2 regions of the Pseudarthrobacter sp. 1G09 genome follow, and region 2 is predicted to be linked to the other one. Evidence: predicted binding sites of a transcription regulator. Region 2 holds the regulator's gene; the other holds the start of a gene.
What was found. Region 2 encodes HrcA, which represses chaperone genes, less so after heat shock. Its sites were predicted from a motif close to TTNGCACTCGNNNNNNNCGAGTGCNAA; they were not measured.
Positions count from the first base shown of each region.

Region 1: ACP3TD_RS16325 (Hsp20/alpha crystallin family protein) is a predicted target of HrcA. The motif match lies at 2,884-2,910, and genes of this name have one in related genera.

Region 1 covers NZ_CP188306.1:3,529,794-3,539,211, forward strand. The annotation lists gene ACP3TD_RS16310 (alkaline phosphatase D family protein) at 1-110, shown strand, start outside; gene ACP3TD_RS16315 (histidine phosphatase family protein) at 262-1,038, shown strand; gene ACP3TD_RS16320 (ADP-dependent NAD(P)H-hydrate dehydratase) at 1,016-2,011, shown strand; gene ACP3TD_RS16325 (Hsp20/alpha crystallin family protein) at 2,388-2,810, opposite strand; gene ACP3TD_RS16330 (S9 family peptidase) at 3,510-5,747, shown strand; gene ACP3TD_RS16335 (DUF2945 domain-containing protein) at 5,913-6,119, shown strand; gene ACP3TD_RS16340 (NAD(P)/FAD-dependent oxidoreductase) at 6,124-7,320, shown strand; gene ACP3TD_RS16345 (GNAT family N-acetyltransferase) at 7,304-7,480, opposite strand; gene ACP3TD_RS16350 (acetate kinase) at 7,515-8,675, opposite strand; gene ACP3TD_RS16355 (hypothetical protein) at 8,816-9,112, shown strand; gene pta (phosphate acetyltransferase) at 9,182-9,418, opposite strand, start outside.
Region 2 covers NZ_CP188306.1:2,351,003-2,360,403, forward strand. The annotation lists gene ybeY (rRNA maturation RNase YbeY) at 1-42, opposite strand, end outside; gene ACP3TD_RS10830 (PhoH family protein) at 39-1,127, opposite strand; gene ACP3TD_RS10835 (GerMN domain-containing protein) at 1,504-2,457, shown strand; gene ACP3TD_RS10840 (16S rRNA (uracil(1498)-N(3))-methyltransferase) at 2,450-3,223, opposite strand; gene dnaJ (molecular chaperone DnaJ) at 3,226-4,353, opposite strand; gene hrcA (heat-inducible transcriptional repressor HrcA) at 4,435-5,448, opposite strand; gene ACP3TD_RS10855 (DUF3097 domain-containing protein) at 5,646-6,497, shown strand; gene ACP3TD_RS10860 (DUF4870 domain-containing protein) at 6,619-7,038, shown strand; gene hemW (radical SAM family heme chaperone HemW) at 7,173-8,402, opposite strand; gene lepA (translation elongation factor 4) at 8,428-9,401, opposite strand, start outside.

The DNA of each region.
Region 1 (9,418 bases), 1.2 Mb from region 2:
ACCAGTTCTTCGGGCACGTCCAGCTGGGCGAGGACAACAGTTTCACCGCCAGCCTCCGGAATGCCAACGGCGCCACAGTGTTCTCCAAGGTGCTGACGCCGGAGCGGTAGGACCCACGACGGTGGCCGTGGCACCCTTGGACTCGGGCAGCGGGTGCCACGCCACCGTCCGTCCGTCCGTCCGTTTATCTTTCCGGCCCTGTGGGTACGGCCGCTGGTAGTGTTCCGGATTCGGCACGGACGCGGACGGGGAGTGATTTTCATGGACGACGACGGACTGACGGAAGCGGTGCAGGAGGCCGGCGCGGTGGAGCTGCTGCTGATCCGGCACGGCGAGAGCGAAGGTAACGTTGCCGCCACCGAGGCACACCTGGCGGGCGCTGAGATCATTGAGGTGCCGGCACGCGATGCCGACGTGAACCTCTCCGATGTGGGCCAGGAACAGGCCGCCGCACTGGGGACGGCCCTGGCGCGGATCGCCGAGGACTGCCGGCCGGACGCTGTGGTGTCCTCCCCCTATGCGCGGGCACACCAGACGGCGGAAATCGCTGTCGGAACCGCCGGTTGGTCCGTGAAGGTGCAGGTGGACGAGCGGCTGCGTGACCGCGAACTGGGCATCCTGGACCGGCTGACCCGGGTGGGCGTTGAGACGCGCTACCCGGAGGAGGCCGAACGGCGGTCCTGGCAGGGGAAGCTGTACTACCGTCCGCCGGGCGGGGAATCATGGGCCGATGTGGCGCTCCGGCTTCGCTCCGTGCTGGCCGAGCTGAACAACCTCGGCACCGGGCACCGGGTGATGCTGGTCTGCCACGACGCCGTCATCCTGCTGTTCCGCTACCTCCTCGAGGGCATGTCCGAGCAGGAGCTGCTGGACCTCGCGGCCAGCACGTCGGTGCTGAACGCGTCGATGACCCGGTATGTGCGGCCGTCCGGTGCGGGGCCTTGGACGCTGGAGAGCTTCAACGTCGCTGACCACCTGGCCGAACAGGGCGTCGCGGTCACCGAACATGCCGGAGATGCCAGTGTCCGGCCGCGGTGACTCCGGCCCGGAGCTGGTGACGCCATCGCTGCTGCGGGACTGGCGGCTGCCTGCTCCTGGCGAGGACAAGTATTCGCGCGGCTCGGTGCTGGTGGTGGGCGGTGCGCGCGCCACCCCGGGTGCTGCACTGCTGGCCGGCGCCGCCGCGTTGCGGGCCGGCGCAGGGAAGCTGACGCTCGCCGTGGCCGAATCCGTGGCGGTCCAGGTGGCTGTCGCCCTGCCCGAGTGCGGTGCCCTCGGGCTCCCGGAAACCGCTGACGGCTCCGTCACGGCTGAGGGCGTGGACCGGATTTCGGCCAACCTGGACTCGGCCGACGCCATCCTGGTGGGCCCCGGGCTCGACGATCCGGACCTGGCACGGGAGCTTCTTGAGGCGCTCCTGGCCCGCGAAGAAGCAGCCGGTTCTTCAGGGGACGCTGCCGGCGACGGGCAAGCCGGTGGGAAGCACGACGACGGCGGCGCAGGCTCCGGCGCGTCCGGCCGGGAAGGAGGTCCCGCCGTCGTCCTTGACGCCTTTGCGCTGGCCGCGCTCACGGAGCTGGAGGACCTGGTGGGGCCGTGGCGCGGGCGGCTGATCCTGACCCCGAACCCCACAGAGGCCGGCATCCTGCTGGGCCGGGACACTGAGGACCTGGAAACGGACGTGGCCGAAATCGCCCGCAGGTTCGGCGCGGTGGTGAGCTGCCAGGGCCTGATCGCCCGGCCGCCAGGCGTTGGTCCGGAGGAGTCCGGGCTGTGGAAGATCACCACGGGGTACGGCGGGCTGGGGACCTCGGGCAGCGGGGATGTCCTGGCTGGGGCGATCGCCGGTGTGCGGGCCCGCGGAACCACCGGCGCGCAGGCAGCCTGCTGGGGCACGCACCTGCACGCGGCAGCGGCGGACCGGCTGGCCAGCAGGATGGGACCGCTCGGATTCCTGGCCCGTGAGCTCGCCGACGAACTGCCGGCGCTGATGCTGGAGCTTGGTACCTGACCCAGCCCCGGCAAGCGGATGGCCCCCTGCATTAACGCGGAGGGCCACCGTCTCGGAGGGGATCACTCGCAACTGCCGATGCGCTACCGGCGCTGTGGCGTTCCATAGTGGCAATCGCCCAAAACTGGCAGATACAACGCGTTCGGATCCTCCCGGTATCCCCGTTCTACACCCGCCGGGACGCCCATCACAAGGCATCCCCGCCGGTAACTTGGACGGCCCCCGGCCGAAAGCCGGGGGCCGCCGTATCAGGAAGCGCGGGCACAGCTGCCGGTGCGCTGTCTGGCGCTGTGGCGTGCACAAAGTGGCGAATCGCCCAAGAAGGCAGTCAACACAAAGGCCCGGCGTCCCGATCCCTTAGCGATTTTCAGCGGGATTAGGCTGCGATTTCCTGCTTGGCCCCCTTCATCTCGATTTCGATCTTGCGCGGCTTGGCCTTCTCGGCGACCGGGATCCGCAACGTCAGGACACCGGCGTCGTAGCTGGCCTTCACGTTTTCCGTATCGAGGGTGTCGCCCAGGATCAACTGGCGGCTGAAGACACCGCGCGGCCGTTCGGAGGCGATCAGTTCGGTGTTGTTGGTGGCGGGGTCCGGGCGTTCGGCGCGCACTGTCAGCACGTTCCGTTCAACATCCAGGTCCACTGACTCAGGCGAAACTCCGGGAAGGTCGAAGGCGACCACGAAGTCATGGTCCTCCCGCCAGGCGTCCATCGGCATGGCTGCCGGACGGGCCGCCGTGCCGAGGACCTGCTGGGCCAGCCTGTCCAGCTCGCGGAACGGATCGGTTCGCATCAACATGGCTTCCTCCTCATAAGGGTGGTCCAACACTGTGTAAGTTTTCAGCCGATCTATGGTGGCTGATATAGATTTTTTAGCACCGGCGGCACAGGTATGCAAGCCCAGCCGGTGAAGATTTTTTGGGGGCCAGGGCAGGACCCGGGGCAAGCCAAAGGGCCCTCCGCAGATCTGCAGAGGGCCCATTCGAAGGGTTCTACGTGGCCGGCTAATCCCGCGTGGGATCAGGGCGGAGGGGTGCCGGCCCGGGGTCCGGGACAGGAAGCGGTCCGGGAGGCTCGGGAGCGGGGAACGGGCTGGGCGCCGGAGGCCCTGGGTGGCCGGGCTGCGTGGGATCAGGCGATGTTGGATCCGGACCGGGCTCCGGCGGGAACGGCGACGGTTCGTGCACTGGCGGGATGGTCATGGATCTTCCCCTCTCACGCTGGGCGGCGCCTGTACCAAGCCAGGTGCCTTGAACTGAACACGATACGCCTGCCACCCCCGGCCGGACAGGCCCGCTCCCCCCCGCAACGCCCGCCCACATCCGGCGGCTCTCACCCCCACGCCCGCGCCCAGAGTTCCCCGCTCCCCTGCCACTTAGGGCTCCCAGCGTCGGGTGCTACGTGCCCTACAACCGGGGGTGGCGGGGAAACGAGAGGGGTTTCTTCCCCGGTAGCGAACGCCGGCCACGGCGGGGTGCCCGGTCTATATATTGAGTCCATGACCTCCACTCCGCTGCAGAACTCCGCCAGCACGCCAGCGTCCGCCGCCATCCCGCCCGTGGCCAAGAAGGTGCCCACCGAAAGGACGCACCACGGGGACACCTACGTGGACAACTATGAGTGGCTGCGGGACAAGGAGTCCGCCGAGGTGGTGGAGCACCTGAAGGCCGAGAACGCCTACCAGGAAGCGGTCACCGCCCACCAGGAACCGCTGCGCGAAGCCATCTTCCAGGAGATCAAGGGCCGCACCCAGGAAACCGACCTTTCGGTTCCGCACCGCAAGGACGGCTGGTGGTACTTCAGCCGCTCGGTGGAGGGCAAGGAGTACGGCATCCAGTGCCGTGTCCGCGCCAGCGACACCGATGACAGGATCGCCGACTGGACCCCGCCGGCCGTGGAGCCCGGCGTCGAAATTCCCGGCGAAGAAGTCCTGCTGGACGGCAACGTCGAGGCCGAGGGCAAGCCGTTCTTCTCCGTGGGCGGCACCGCCGTGACAGTGGACGGAACCCTCTACGCCTACGCCGTGGACAACTCCGGCGACGAACGCTTCACCCTCCGGATCAAGGACCTCCGCACCGGCGAACTGCTCCCGGACGTCATTGAAAACATCTTCTACGGCGTCTCTTTCTCCCCCGACGGCAGCCGTCTCTTCTACACCGTGGTGGATGACTCCTGGCGCCCGTATCAGGTGAAGGCGCACGTCCTTGGCACCCCGGTCAGCGAGGACACGGTGATCTACCAGGAGGACGACACCGCCATGTGGCTCGGCTTCGAGCTCTCCTCGGACCGGCGCTACCTGGTCCTGGGCATCGGCTGCTCCGAGTACAGCGAAACCCGGCTGCTCCGCTTCGACGACCCCGCACAGCAGCTCATCACAGTCATTTCGCGGGACGAGCGCGTCCTGTACGAGGCTGAGCCGTTCCTGCTCGATGGCCCGGACGGCGTCAGGGCCGAGAAGATCCTGCTCACCCACAACCGCGGCGCCATCAACTCCATGGTCTCCCTGGCGGACCCCGCCGAGCTGGCAAAGCCGCTGGCGGAGCAGGCCTGGCAGACCGTCGTCGAGCATTCCGACGACGTCCGCGTCAACGGTGCCAGCGTCACCTCCACGCACCTCATCGCCTCCATCCGCAAGGACACCATCGAGCGCGTCCAGGTGATGGGGCTGGCCGGGCTGGGCACGCCGGCGCAGCAGGCCCCGGTGGAACCCGCGTTTGACGAGGAGCTCTACACCGCAGGGGTGGGCGGCTCGGACTACGAGGCACCCGTCATCCGGCTGGGTTACACGTCCTACTTCACGCCGTCGCGCATTTACGACTTCGTCCTGCCCACCGCGGAGCAGCCCTCCGGCGAGCTGCTGCTGCGCAAGGAGAGCCCCGTCCTGGGCGGTTACGACGGCAGCGACTACGTGGCCACCCGTGAATGGGCGACGGCGGCGGACGGCACGCGCATCCCGCTGTCCGTCCTGCGGCACAAGGACATCAGGCAGGATTCGACGGCGGCCGGCCTGGTATACGGGTACGGCTCATATGAGCTGAGCATGGACCCCGGGTTCGGGATCGCGCGGCTCTCGCTGCTGGACCGCGGCGTGGTGTTCGTGATCGCCCATATCCGCGGCGGCGGTGAGCTGGGCAGGCACTGGTACGAGGACGGCAAGAAGCTCACCAAGAAGAACACGTTCACGGACTTCGTGGACGCCACGGACTGGCTGGCCGGTTCTGGGTGGGTGGACCCTTCGCGGATCGCGGCGCTGGGCGGCTCGGCGGGCGGCCTGCTGATGGGCGCCATCGCCAACATGGCACCGGAAAAGTACAAGGCCGTCGTGGCCCAGGTGCCGTTCGTGGACCCGCTCACCAGCATCCTCGACCCGGACCTGCCCCTCTCCGCCCTCGAGTGGGAGGAATGGGGCAACCCGATTACCGACGCTGACGTGTACGCGTACATGAAGTCCTACTCGCCCTACGAAAACGTGCGCGACATGGCGTACCCCAAAATCGCCGCCGTGACGTCCTTCAACGACACCCGCGTCCTCTACGTGGAGCCCGCCAAATGGGTGCAGGAACTGCGGAACCGCACCACCGGATCCGAGCCGATCCTCATGAAGATCGAAATGGACGGCGGCCACGGCGGCGCCTCCGGGCGGTACGTGCAGTGGCGCGAACGGGCATGGGACTACGCGTTCATCGCCGACTCCCTGGGCGCCACCGAACTGCTGCCGGGGGCCGGGCTGAAGTAGGCCCTCCTGGAGCGGAGCGTACGATGGCGGCCCCGCGCCGCCGTCGTACGCCCGCCTTCTCCCCCGCGCCCGGATGCCGTCCCCTTCACAGGTACCCAGAAATGATCACCATGCTTACTATTGTTGGGCAGTTGTTTTCCGCCGCACGAAGCCGAAGGAGCAGCAATGTCACTCAGCAAGGGAACGCACGTGGAGTGGAACACCTCCCAGGGCAAGACGCACGGAAAGATCGTTGAGAAGAAGACCAGCGACTTCGAACTGGACGGCAACACCCACCGCGCCAGCAAGGATGAACCGCAGTACGTGGTGGAGTCGGACAAGACCGGCGCCCGGGCAGCGCACAAGGCGTCGGCACTGACCGAGAAGAAGTAGCGCCGTGGCCGCTTTGCATGAAGTGGTCATCATTGGCGGCGGCAACGCAGGAGTGTCGCTGGCGGCGCGGCTGGAGCGTTACGGGGTGAAGGACGTGGCGCTCGTCGAGCCCAAGGACCACCACTTCTACCAGCCCCTGTTTTCCCACATTGCCGGCGGCCGCGCACAGGCGAAGGAGGCCGTCCGGAGCCAGGCCGCGGTGATCCCGCCCGGCGTCGAATGGATCCGGGATGCCGCCGTGGACGTGGACGCGAACACCAACACGGTCACGCTGGCATCCGGCTCAACTGTCGGGTACGGGCAGCTGGTGGTTTGCCCCGGGCTGCAGTATGACTGGGACGCCGTGCCGGGCCTGGCTGATGCTGTCCATTCACCGCACGGCGCCACCCACTACGAGTTCGAGCTGGCATCGAAAGCCTGGACCCTCCTCAGCGGCCTGACCTCCGGGACCGCCGTGTTCACCATGCCTGCCGGGCCCATCAAGTGCGGCGGAGCCAGCCAGAAGCCCATGTACCTGGCCTGCGACTACTGGCGGCAACAGGGCGTCCTGGACAAGATCCGCGTGGTGATGGTGCAGCCCTACCCCACCGTGTTCGGCGTGCCGGAGGTGGACCGCGAACTGGACCGGAAGATCGCCGAGTACGGCATTGAGCTGCGGACGGACAGCGAACTGGTGTCCGTGGACGCAACACGCCGGGAGGCGACCATCCGCAACCTCGGCTTAGGCAGCCAGGAAACCCTGCAGTATGACGTCCTCAACGCGGTGCCGCCGCAGTCAGCGCCGGACTGGCTGAAGGCCACCGACCTCCCGGCCCCGGCGGATAAGGGCGGCTTCGTGGAGGTGGACCGGCAGACTCTCCGCCACCTGCGCTACCCCAACGTCTGGTCCCTGGGGGACGCCGCAGGCACCACCAATTCAAAGTCCGGCGGGGCGCTGCGCAAACAGACCAAGGTCCTGGCCAAGAACCTGGTAGCCGCCCGGAAAGGAAAGCCGCTCACGCAGAAGTACAACGGCTATTCGGTCTGCCCGTTCACTGTCTCACGCGACACCGTGGTGTTCGCCGAGTTCGACGACCGCTACCGGCCCATGCCCACCATTCCCCGAATCCCCACCTGGAACGAAAGCAAAGCGTCCTGGGTGGTGGATCGCGACGTCTTCCCGCAGGTCTACTGGAACCTCATCCTCAAGGGCCGGGCGTAGGGACCCCCGAAGCACCTCCACGCCACTCGTCCGCGAGCACCGCGTAGATCATCTCCGTGGCCCACTTGTCCTTGTAGAACCATTTGTCCACGTGGCGGCCCTCCAGCCGCATGCCCAGGCGCTGGCAGAGCGCGGCGGAGGCGGTGTTGAGTTCGTCCATCCGCGCTTCGATCCGGCGCAGGCCAAGCTCCCCGCTACCGGCCGGAACCTACGACGGCGGCCGTCGCCTCAGCGATGGCGCGCTCCTCGTCAGTGGGAACCACCAGGACGGGGATGGCGGACTGCGGCGTGGAAATAACGCGCGGCTCCTTGGACCGGGCAGTGTTCAACCCGGCGTCGACCTCTATGCCCAGCGCGCCCAGGCGGTCGGCCACCAGTGCCCGGAACTGGTGTGAGTTCTCGCCGATCCCCGCCGTGAACACCAGTGCCTTGGCCCCACCGACGGCCACATGGTAGCCGCCGACATACTTGGCCAGCCGGTAGGACGTGACGGCGAGCGCCATGGTCGCTTTGGCATCACCGTCCTCAGAGGCCTCCACCACGGAGCGCATGTCGTTGTTGCCGGCCAGGCCCTTGAGCCCGGACTCCCGGTTGAGCATGGAGTCCAGGTCCTCGGGGGTCCAGCCGGCGCGGCCCAGGAACACCAGGATGGACGGGTCAAGGTCGCCGGAGCGGGTCCCCATCACCAGGCCTTCAAGCGGGGTGAAGCCCATGGAGGTGTCCACGGAATGGCCGCCCTGGATCGCCGTGACGGAGGCGCCGTTGCCCAGGTGGGCGATGACGGCGTCGAACTCCTCCACGGGCAGATCCAGCAACGCAGCGGCGCGGCGGGCGACGTACTCGTGCGAGGTGCCGTGGAAGCCATACCGGCGGATACCGTGGTTCGTGTAGAGCTCGTCCGGGACAGCGTAACGCCAGGCATGTTCGGGAAGGGTCCGGTGGAACGCGGTATCGAACACGGCCACCTGGGGCATGTCCGGCCATTTCCTGGTGATGGCCCGGATGCCCAGGACGTTGGCGGGGTTGTGCAGGGGCGCCAGCGGGTTGAGGCGCTCAATGGCACGGGTGATCTCGTTGTCGATCAACACCGGCTCCGCGAACCGCTCCCCGCCGTGCACCACCCGGTGGCCCACGGCGCCGAGCTCCAGGTCACCCAGCTCTTCATGGATGGCCGCTTCCACCTGCTCCAGCGCCTCAGCATGGTCCCGCGGGCCCACGATTTCACCGTCACCGTCACCGCCGTTGCCCATGCCGATCTTCTCGATCAGCCCCTCGGTCAGCACCGTCCCGGCGGCCACATCCCGCACCTGGTATTTGAGCGAGGACGAACCGGAGTTGATGACGAGCACGAGCATGCGGGGCCTCCTGGGGCTTGCTTCTGCAGTTCAACCCCCACTATAGGTGGCGGCACTGACAGGCGGGTTTCCTTGCGCATGCAGCCCGGCTGTGCCTATGGTCGGCGGACAGGCTGCACCACGTCGAGAGGACATTCCCAATGACGAACGACCCCACTTCAAACGAAGAGAACGATCCCACCAACACCGGATCCAGCAGCACCGCGCCGCTTCAGCCGGGCGGGACTGAAGGGGCCTCCAGTTCCAAGGACCCTGCGGGTGTGGAGGGCGCCAACCCGGCGCTGGACGATACCGGGGACCTCAAGGCCGCCGAAACCGGGGACGCCCCCGAGGCGCCCGAGGACCGCGAGGGCCTGGACCTGACCCCGCAGGGGCTGTCCGATGAGCCGGCCAAGGAAGAGGACGACGACAGCCTCGCCAAGCCGGACAACAGCTAGGCACAACGAACGCTCTGACGGCGGCACCCGGCTTTTTCACCAAAGCCGGGTGCCGCCGTCGTACTGTCCCTAGGCCTGGGCCTGGATGGCCGTGATGGCCACAGTGTTGACGATGTCCTCCACCGTGCAGCCGCGGGAGAGGTCGTTGACCGGCTTCCGCAGGCCCTGCAGGACGGGCCCGACGGCCACAGCCCCGGAGCTCTGCTGCACCGCCTTGTACGTGTTGTTGCCGGTGTTCAGGTCCGGGAAGATGAAGACGGTGGCCTGCCCGGCCACGGACGAACCGGGCATTTTGGATTCGGCGAT
Region 2 (9,401 bases):
ATCCACCTGGACGCCGGATTCGTTGTTCACCTCGATGCTCATGCGTGCTCCCCCCGCTTCTCCCGGCCGGCCGTTTGCCGGGCACGGTTCCTTTGCCTGTCGTCCCAGATGCTGTAGGCATTGACAATGTCTCCCACGAGGCGGTGCCGTACCACGTCCGCGGCATCAAGGACGGAGAAGTTCACGCCTTCGATGCCGTGCAGGATCTCCTCCACGATCCGCAGCCCGGACCGGGTCCCGAAGGGCAGGTCCACCTGGGTGACGTCACCGGTGACCACCATCTTGGACCCGAAGCCCAGGCGGGTGAGGAACATCTTCATCTGTTCCGGGGTGGTGTTCTGGGCCTCATCCAGGATGATGAACGCGTCATTGAGCGTCCTGCCACGCATATAGGCCAGCGGAGCCACCTCAATGGTTCCGGCTGCCATGAGCCGTGGAATCGATTCGGGGTCCATCATGTCGTGGAGGGCATCGTAGAGCGGCCTCAGGTAGGGATCGATCTTGTCGCTCAAAGTTCCGGGCAGGAACCCGAGGCGTTCGCCTGCTTCGACGGCCGGGCGGGTAAGGATGATGCGGCTGACTTCCTTCTGCTGAAGGGCCTGCACAGCCTTGGCCATGGCCAGGTACGTCTTGCCGGTTCCGGCGGGGCCGATGCCGAAAATGACGGTGTTGTCATCGATGGCGTCGACATAGTTCTTCTGGTTCAGCGTCTTGGGCCGGATGGTCCTGCCCCGGCTGGAGAGGATGTCGTGCGTCAGCACATCCACAGGGTTCTGGAGCGACTGGCTCCGGAGCAGTGCCACCAGCTGCTGCAGGACCGCAGGGGTGATAACGGTGCCGCGTGCCACCAGTCCACGGACTTCCTGGAGGAGCCGCATGATCCTGGGAACGTCGCCGGCCGGGCCGCTGAGGGAAAGTTCGTTGCCGCGGACGTGGAAGTTGACGTCCGGAAACTGCTCCTCGATGTACCGCAGCGCCTCATCGTGGCTGCCGAGTGACTGGACCATCTGATCGGAATTGTCGAAAAGGACTACCTCGGTCCGGACGCCGGGAAGGGTGTGGGGAAATTCCCCGGCAGTGCCCTCTCCCGTGTTGAGCCGGCGCTTTCCGTTGGCTGATTCAGTCATGGTGCTGGCCCGCAGGCCTGTGGTCCCCTCGAGGTAGATTCTGCTGTCGTCCCGGTGCGGGAAACCAGTGCCTGGTTTCTGCGTTCCGTGATCCTTTTATCTTACGCCAGCGCACCCCGCCTGCCGGTAAAGCCGGACATCCACGGGCCCTCGGCATCCACATGCACCACGGAGCAGTCAGCAAAAACGCCCCGGCAGGATCGGTCATAAGGTATCAACTTCATATCGTCCTCATATCGTTCCCGTTGCAGTTCTGCCCCACGGCCGGAACAGGGCAAATCGCTTCGCCGGGCTGTGCAATGCTGGAAATCCAGCCACGGCTGTGACATCGGGCCAGCCGGGGAACGGCCCTCACGACAGGAAAGGAAAGGCACAAGTGCCGGATACCGTTGCGCCCCGCCGGGCAGGTCGACACGTGGGCCGCGCCCGCGCGATCATGCTGGCAGGCGTCCTGACGGTCGTGCCGATCCTTGCCGGTTGCGTTGCAGAACCTGGCCCCTCCCCCACGGGCACCCTTCTGACCGGGCCTGCCACCACGGGAAGCCCGGAGCCGCCCTCCACCAGCGCCCCGCTGGAAACCACGCAGTCCTCCAACAAGGCGCCCGTCTACTGGATCGGCCGCAGCAGCAGCAACGTCTTCCTGTACCGGGAGTTCCGGGATGTTCCCGAACAGGAGAACCCGGTCACGCGCGCACTGCGTGCCATGATGTCCGATAAACCCCTTGACCCTGACTTCTTCACCCCGTGGCAGAATCCCGGCAAGCTGGCCACCTCGATTTCCGGCAAGGACGTCATCACCGTCGACGTCTCCGAGGACGCTTTCAACAGCAACCTTGATGCGGACATGGCAGCCCGGGCAGTCCAGCAGCTCGTCTACACGGCCACAGCTGCCGCAGCCAGTTCCGGGTTGATCGACTCCGGCCAGCAGATCCGGGTACGGATCCTGGTGGACGGCCACACCGACTACATGGCTTTCGGGCAGGTCCAGCTTGGCGCCCTGATGACCAGGACGGCGGGCCTGGTTGCTCCTGTCTGGATCATCGATCCCCAGGAAGGCTCCGAAGTCGCGGACGGCAGCGTCAAGATCACCGGACGCAGCACATCGGCCGGCGGCAAGCTTCGCTGGCAGATCCTGCGAACCCAGGACAACGGCGCCAAAGCGCCCTTCCTCACCGGCGAAACCACGGCGTCATCGGAACAGGGGCAGGCAGGGGTATTCACGCTGGCCCTGACCCTGCCCGCCGGAGACTACGAGCTGAGGGTGGCACAGGCCGGGTCTGACGGCGGGCCGGACCAGTTCGAAGACAACCGGTCCTTCAAGGTCAGGTAGCGTCCCAGCGCCCAAGAATGTCGCTGGAGAGCACGACGGCGGCAGGACCGGCCGTGGATGAGCGCAGCACGTGGTGGCCCAGGAGGGCCGTGACGGCTCCGTGGTCGCAGAGGCGCGTCACCTCCCGGGGGCTGATTCCACCCTCGGGGCCCACGATGAGGAGCACTTCACGGGTTCCGGTGCCGCTGGCACCGTCCCAGCCTTCCAGGACAGAACGGAGCGGCCGCACTGCGTCTTCGTGGAGGATGACCGCCAGGTCCGCGTCTTCCACTGCGGCAGCAAGGGCCGCGGTGTCGACGGCGGGACGTACCTCAGGGATCCAGGCCCGCCGCGCCTGTTTGGCCGCGGCCCCCACCACGGACTGCCACTTGGCGTGCGCCTTGGCCGCCCGGTCACCCTTCCACCGGACGATGGAACGTTCGGACTGCCAGGGGATGACGGCGTCGATGCCCAGTTCAGTGGCGGTCTCGATGGCAAGCTCATCACGGTCACCCTTGGCGAGGGCCTGCACCAGCACCAGCCGGATACTGGGGCGGACCTCCTCCACCAGGGCACCGCACCGCACGGTGAGGCGGGTGCCGGCGGCCTCGGCCACCGTCCCGCTCATACGGGTACCGGCGCCATCGACGATGTCCACGGCTTCACCCGCCGCGAGACGCTTTACGGCAACCGCGTGGCGCGCCTCCGGCCCTTCCAGGACAAACTCCATGCCCTCCTCCAGCCCGTCGAGGGATCCGGCGGAGGTAAAAAAGACGGGGTTGCTCACCGCTACAGGTTACCCAGCCGGTCCCGCAGCTTCGCGAACATCCCGCCACTGGCGGCGAGCTTGCCTTCGGTGATCTGTTCTCCGCGGAGCTTGGCAAGCTGCCGGAGGAGCTCCTCCTGGGCTGCGTCGAGCTTGGCCGGCGTTTCCACCTGCAGGTGCACCTTCAGGTCACCGCGGCCGTATCCGCGCAGGTGGGTGACACCCAGTCCGCGAAGAGTGATGATTTCACCGGACTGGGTACCCGGCTTCACGTCGATGTCCTGGGTTCCGTCGAAGGTCTCCAGGCTGACGTCGGTGCCCAGCGCCGCGGCGGTCATGGGGATGTTCAGGGTTGCGTGCAGGTCGTCGCCGTCCCGCACATACGTGGCGTCGTTGTTGACGCGGACCTCCACGTAGAGGTCGCCGGAGGGGCCGCCCGCGGGGCCGGCTTCGCCCTGCCCGGTCAGCTGAATGCGTGTTCCCGTTGCAACGCCGGCGGGAACCTTGATGGTCAGGGAGCGGCGGCTCCGGATGCGGCCCTGGCCGCTGCATTCATTGCAGGGATCTTTGATGACCGTGCCGAACCCCTCGCAGGTGCCGCACGGTGCAGCGGTCATGACTTGGCCAAGGATGGAACGGACAGCGCGCTGGACCTGGCCGCTGCCGCCGCAGATGTCGCAGCGTTCGGGGTGCGTCCCCGGACGGCAGCATGACCCCTCACAGGTGGGGCAGGTGACTGCAGTGTCCACCTCAAGTTTTTTGTTGACGCCAAAGACGGCGTCGCGCAGTTCGATGCGCACGCTGATGAGTGCATCCTGGCCGCGGCGGACCCGTGAGGCGGGTCCGGACGATCCGCCGGCGCCGAAGAACGTGTCGAAGATGTCCTGGAAGGCAAAGCCCTGGCCGGCGTAGCTTCCGCCGCCAAATCCGTTGTCGGTGCCGTTCTCGTTGCCTGTGGTGTCATAGACCCGGCGTTTCTGCGGGTCGGAGAGGACTTCGTAGGCGTGGGTCACCGCCTTGAAGCGGTCCTGCGCATCTTCGCCCGGGTTGACGTCGGGGTGGAGTGTGCGGGCCAGCTTGCGGTAGGCCTTTTTGATTTCTTCTCCGGTGGCTTCCGGTGAGACTCCAAGGACGTCATAGTGGCTGCTCAAAGTTCGTATCTCTTCCTTGTTGTACTGCCTGCGGTTGGGCTGCCGTGCGGGCCCGGCGGCTGTGGTGCCGGGGCGGGCCGGTCAGGGACCCAGGATGCGGGAAAGGTAACGGGCAACTGCCCTGACGGCCGCCATGGTATTGGGATAGTCCATCCGGGTGGGACCCAGGATGCCGATCTTGGCCACGCTGTCCGGGCCGTAGCCGGTGGCCACGACGGACGCCTCGGCCAGGCCGTCATAGGGGTTTTCGCGGCCGATGCTGACGGCCACGCCACGGTGGTCCTGCGCCATGTCGCTCAGCAGCCGCAGCATCACCACCTGCTCTTCCAAAGCTTCCAGCACGGGGCCGATGCTCAGCGGAAAGTCGACATTGGACCGGGCCAGGTTGGCCGTTCCGGCCATGACCATACGGTCCTCGCGGCTGCTGTGCGCAAGGATCTCCAGGGCATGGGCCAGCGACTGCGCCGCCTGCCGCTCCCCCGGACTGACAGAGGAGACGACGGCGGGAAGGGCCTGGGCCAGCCGGGCCAGCGGTGTTCCGGCCAGGGTTCCCAGGAACCGGGTACGCAGCGCGGACAGCGCTTCGTCCGCGAGGTCCTGCCCGACGTCAATGACACGCTGCTCCACATTGCCGCTGTTCGCGATCAGGACCACCAGGACCTTGCGCGGGGCCAGCAGGACGAACTCGATGTGCCGGATCAGTGCCCGGCTGAGGTGGGGGTACTGGACCACCGCCACCTGGTTGGTCAGCTGGGACAACAGCCGCACGGTGCGGTCGAGGACGTCGTCGAGGTCGTCGGATCCCTCCAGGAGGGACTGGATGGCGCGCCGTTCGGCTTGCGAGAGCGGCTTCACGGCCGAAATCTGGTCCACGAACAGCCGGTAACCCTTGTCCGTGGGAATCCGGCCGGCGCTGGTATGCGGCGCCGTGATGAGGCCCTCGTCCTCAAGCGCCGCCATGTCGTTCCGGATCGTGGCGCTGGAAACCCCCAGGTGATGCCGTTCCACCAGGGCCTTGGAGCCTACCGGCTCGCGGGAGTGGACGTAGTCCTCCACGATGGCCCGCAGTACTTCAAGCTTGCGCGGCTCACTCACACTCCACCTCCATCCAGTCGGGGTGGATAAGCCACCCGTTCCTTCCTGCCAGTCTGCACGCACTCGAACATGCACTCGAACTGTTAGCACTCGACATGCCCAAGTGCTAACAGTCTATTATGCCTTGGCCCGTTGTTAGCATTGGTACCGCTCCGGGCGAAATTCCGGGACAGCACCTACGGCGAGGCGGAGTGACCATGGATTACCGGAACTGGGGCCCGCGGGACATGTCCGCTCCCGCGCGCACGCAACTGCCTGAAGTGCCCGTGGAACGGGGCATGGTGCTCGAAGACGTACAGTCCGGGTGGGTGGGGGCCGTCACCCGGGTGGAAAAGTCCGGCGGCATGCATGTGGTGGCCCTTGAGGACCGGCGCGGAAAGTCGCGGACCTTCCGGCTGGGATTCGGGTTCCTCCTTGAGGGCCGTGCCATCAGGCTGATGCCACCGGCGCCCCGGCCCGCACCGGGCGGTCCGGCCGCCGGGCGCACCGCCTCGGGCTCCGTACGCGTCGCAGGCCAGCGCGCACAGGTGGCCAAGGCGAGCCGCATCTGGGTGGAAGGCAAGCACGACGCCGAACTCGTCGAGAAGGTATGGGGAGACGACCTCCGGGTGGAGGGCATCGTCGTCGAACCCCTGCATGGCATCGACGACCTCGCCGGGGCCGTGAAGGAATTCAGGCCAGGGCCGGGCCGCCGGCTGGGCGTGTTGGTGGACCACCTGGTCCCGGACTCCAAAGAATCCCGTATTGCTGACGCTGTCATGGCCGGCCCTGGCGCTGCGGGCAACGTCCTGATTGTCGGCCACCCCTACGTGGATGTGTGGCAGGCCATCCGGCCCTCCGTGCTGGGCATTCCGCAGTGGCCGTCCGTACCGCGGGGCCAGGACTGGAAAACCGGGATCCTCAAGGCGTTCGGCTGGCCGCACTCCACTAAGGAGGACATCGGGCTCGGATGGCAGAAACTGCTCGGCGCGGTCCACACCTACGCAGACCTGGAGGCGTCGCTGCTGGGCCGGGTAGAGGAAGTCATCGACTTCCTCACAGCACCCTGACGGACGCCGGACCGGCAAACACCAGTATTCTTGATACTGCGGTGGCCCCCGCGATCCGCAGCGGGCCCCGAAGCATCAACTGCATCCCCAGCATCAATTGCACTTTTCGAAGGAACAGACTGTGGCAGAAAACGCACGCGAGCACAGGGACGGCCAAAGCAGCACCGGCCGTTCCGAATACCACGGCGTCCCCGCGAATGCGCTGCCGCTCACGGCCAGCGAGGACCGGCAGTGGGCCACCCTGGCGCACTTCGGCGGGATCCTGGGATGCGTTCCCGCCCTGCTGATCTTCCTTATTTTCCGCGACCGAGGGCCCTTCACGGCCCAGGAGTCCAAGGAGGCACTGAACTTCAGCCTGCCGCCCACCATCGCAGCGGTAGTGGCGAACATCCTGGTGTTCATCCCCGTGGTCGGAAACATTTTTGCCGTGATCGCCACATTGATCTGGATTGCACTGACGTGCTTCTCGGTGGCGGCAGGCATCCACGTTAACCGCGGCCAACCGCACCGCTACCAGTTCAACCTGCGCTGGATCAAGTAGTCCCCGTCGGCTCCCAGCCCTCGCAAGCTCGGTCCGGGGCCCTCGCCGACGTGGGCCCACCCGCAGCAACCCAGTCTCTCGCAAGCTCGGTCCGGGGCCCTCGCCGACGTGGGCCCACCCGCAGCATTCCCTCGTTAGTCGGGCAGGATCCGGCGGACCACCGCGTCGGCCAGGAGCCGGCCCTTCAATGTCAGGACCAACGTCCCCCGGAATGCTGCGCCCGGCTCCACCAGCCCTTCGGCAATCAGACCGGCGATCTGGTTCCGCCCTACAGTGTCCAGGCTTGCCACTTCCAGCCCGGACTGGAGGCGCGCCTCAAGCATGACCCGTTCTACGTTCCGGGTCTCTGCGTCCAGGGTTTCGCGTCCTGCAGCCGGTGAGTTTTCCTGCGCCAACCGGCCGGCGTACGCGCTTGGGTGTTTGACGTTCCACCAGCGCACACCGCCCACATGTGAGTGCGCGCCAGGCCCAATCCCCCACCAGTCATCGCCACGCCAGTAGGCAAGGTTGTGCCGGCAGGCCTGTTCGGGCGTGCGCGCCCAGTTGCTGACCTCGTACCACTCCAGGCCTGCAGAGGTGATCAGGCGGTCGGCGAGCTCGTACTTGTCGGCGTGATCGTCGTCGTCAATGCCCGGGACCTCGCCGCGCCTGATCTGCGCTGCCAACTTCGTGCCGTCCTCAACGATCAGCGCGTAGGCGCTGATGTGGTCCGGCTCGTACGACAACGCGGTTTCCAGGGAGTACTGCCAGTCGGCCAGCGACTCCCCCGGCGTCCCATAGATCAGGTCGAGGCTCACTGCCAGGCCGGCGTCACGGGCCCACTGCACGACCTGGGGAACCCTGCTCGGGGTGTGAGTGCGGTCAAGGACCTTAAGGACGTGCGGAACGGCGGACTGCATCCCGAACGAGACCCGCGTAAAGCCGGCATCCCTGAGCACAGCCAGGGACTCCGGTGTCACCGAATCCGGATTCGCCTCAGTGGTCACCTCGGCGCCATCCTCGATCCCCCATTGGTCGATGGCCGTCCGAAGAATCAATGCGAGGTCGTCGGCGGGCAACAGCGTGGGTGTGCCGCCACCGAAGAAGACAGTGCTGAGCTTTCGGTCCGGTACACCGGACGCCTTGAGCGCCGTGGCCGCAAACGCCACCTCGGATGCTGCCGTAGCGGCATATGCATCCTGGGAGGCACCGCCGCCGAGTTCGGTGGCAGTGTAGGTGTTGAAGTCGCAGTACCCGCAGCGCACGGCGCAGAAAGGGATGTGGACATACAGCCCGAACGCGCGGTCGCGGGCGCCGACGGCCGCCTGCGGAGGCAGGATGCCGTCCGACGGCGCCGGGTCACCAAGGGGAAGTACGCTGGGCATCAGCGGGTACCCCGCTGCGCGGTGGTCACTTCTTCTTGGCCTTGTCCTTCGATTCGTCGGTGGTGAGGGCGGCGATGAACGCTTCCTGCGGCACCTCCACGGTGCCCACCATCTTCATGCGCTTCTTGCCTTCTTTTTGCTTCTCCAGCAGCTTGCGCTTTCGTGAGATGTCACCGCCGTAGCACTTGGCCAGGACGTCCTTGCGGATGGCCCGGATGCTTTCGCGCGCGATGATCCTCGAACCGATGGCCGCCTGGATGGGCACCTCGAACTGCTGCCGCGGGATCAGTTCGCGGAGTTTTCCGGTCATCATCACGCCGTAGGCATAGGCCTTTTCGCGGTGCGTGATGGCACTGAAGGCATCCACCTGTTCGCCCTGGAGCATGATGTCCACCTTCACGAGGTCGGCAACCTGCTCACCGTCGGCTTTCCAGTCCAGGGAGCCGTAGCCACGGGTTTTGGACTTGAGGATGTCGAAGAAATCAAACACGATTTCCGCCAGCGGCAGGCGGTAACGGATTTCCACCCGGTCCTCGGAAAGGTAATCCATGCCGCCCATGACGCCGCGGCGTGACTGGCACAGTTCCATGATGGCACCGACGAACTCGTTGGGGGCCAGGATGGTGGCGGAAACCATGGGTTCGCGGACCTCGGCGATCTTGCCGGTGGGGTACTCGCTGGGGTTGGTCACGCGGACCACCTTCTTGTCCTCCAGCGTCACCTCGTACTCCACGTTCGGAGCGGTGGAAATGAGGTCGAGGTTGTATTCGCGCTCCAGGCGTTCGCGGGTGATCTCGAGGTGGAGGAGGCCCAGGAAGCCCACGCGGAACCCGAAGCCCAGCGCTGCGGAGGTTTCGGGTTCGTACACCAGCGCAGCATCATTCAGCATGAGCTTCTCAAGGGCGTCACGCAGTACCGGATAGTCGGCACCGTCCAGCGGATAGAGGCCGGAGAACACCATCGGCTTCGCGTCGGCGTAGCCAGGGAGCGACTGGGCCG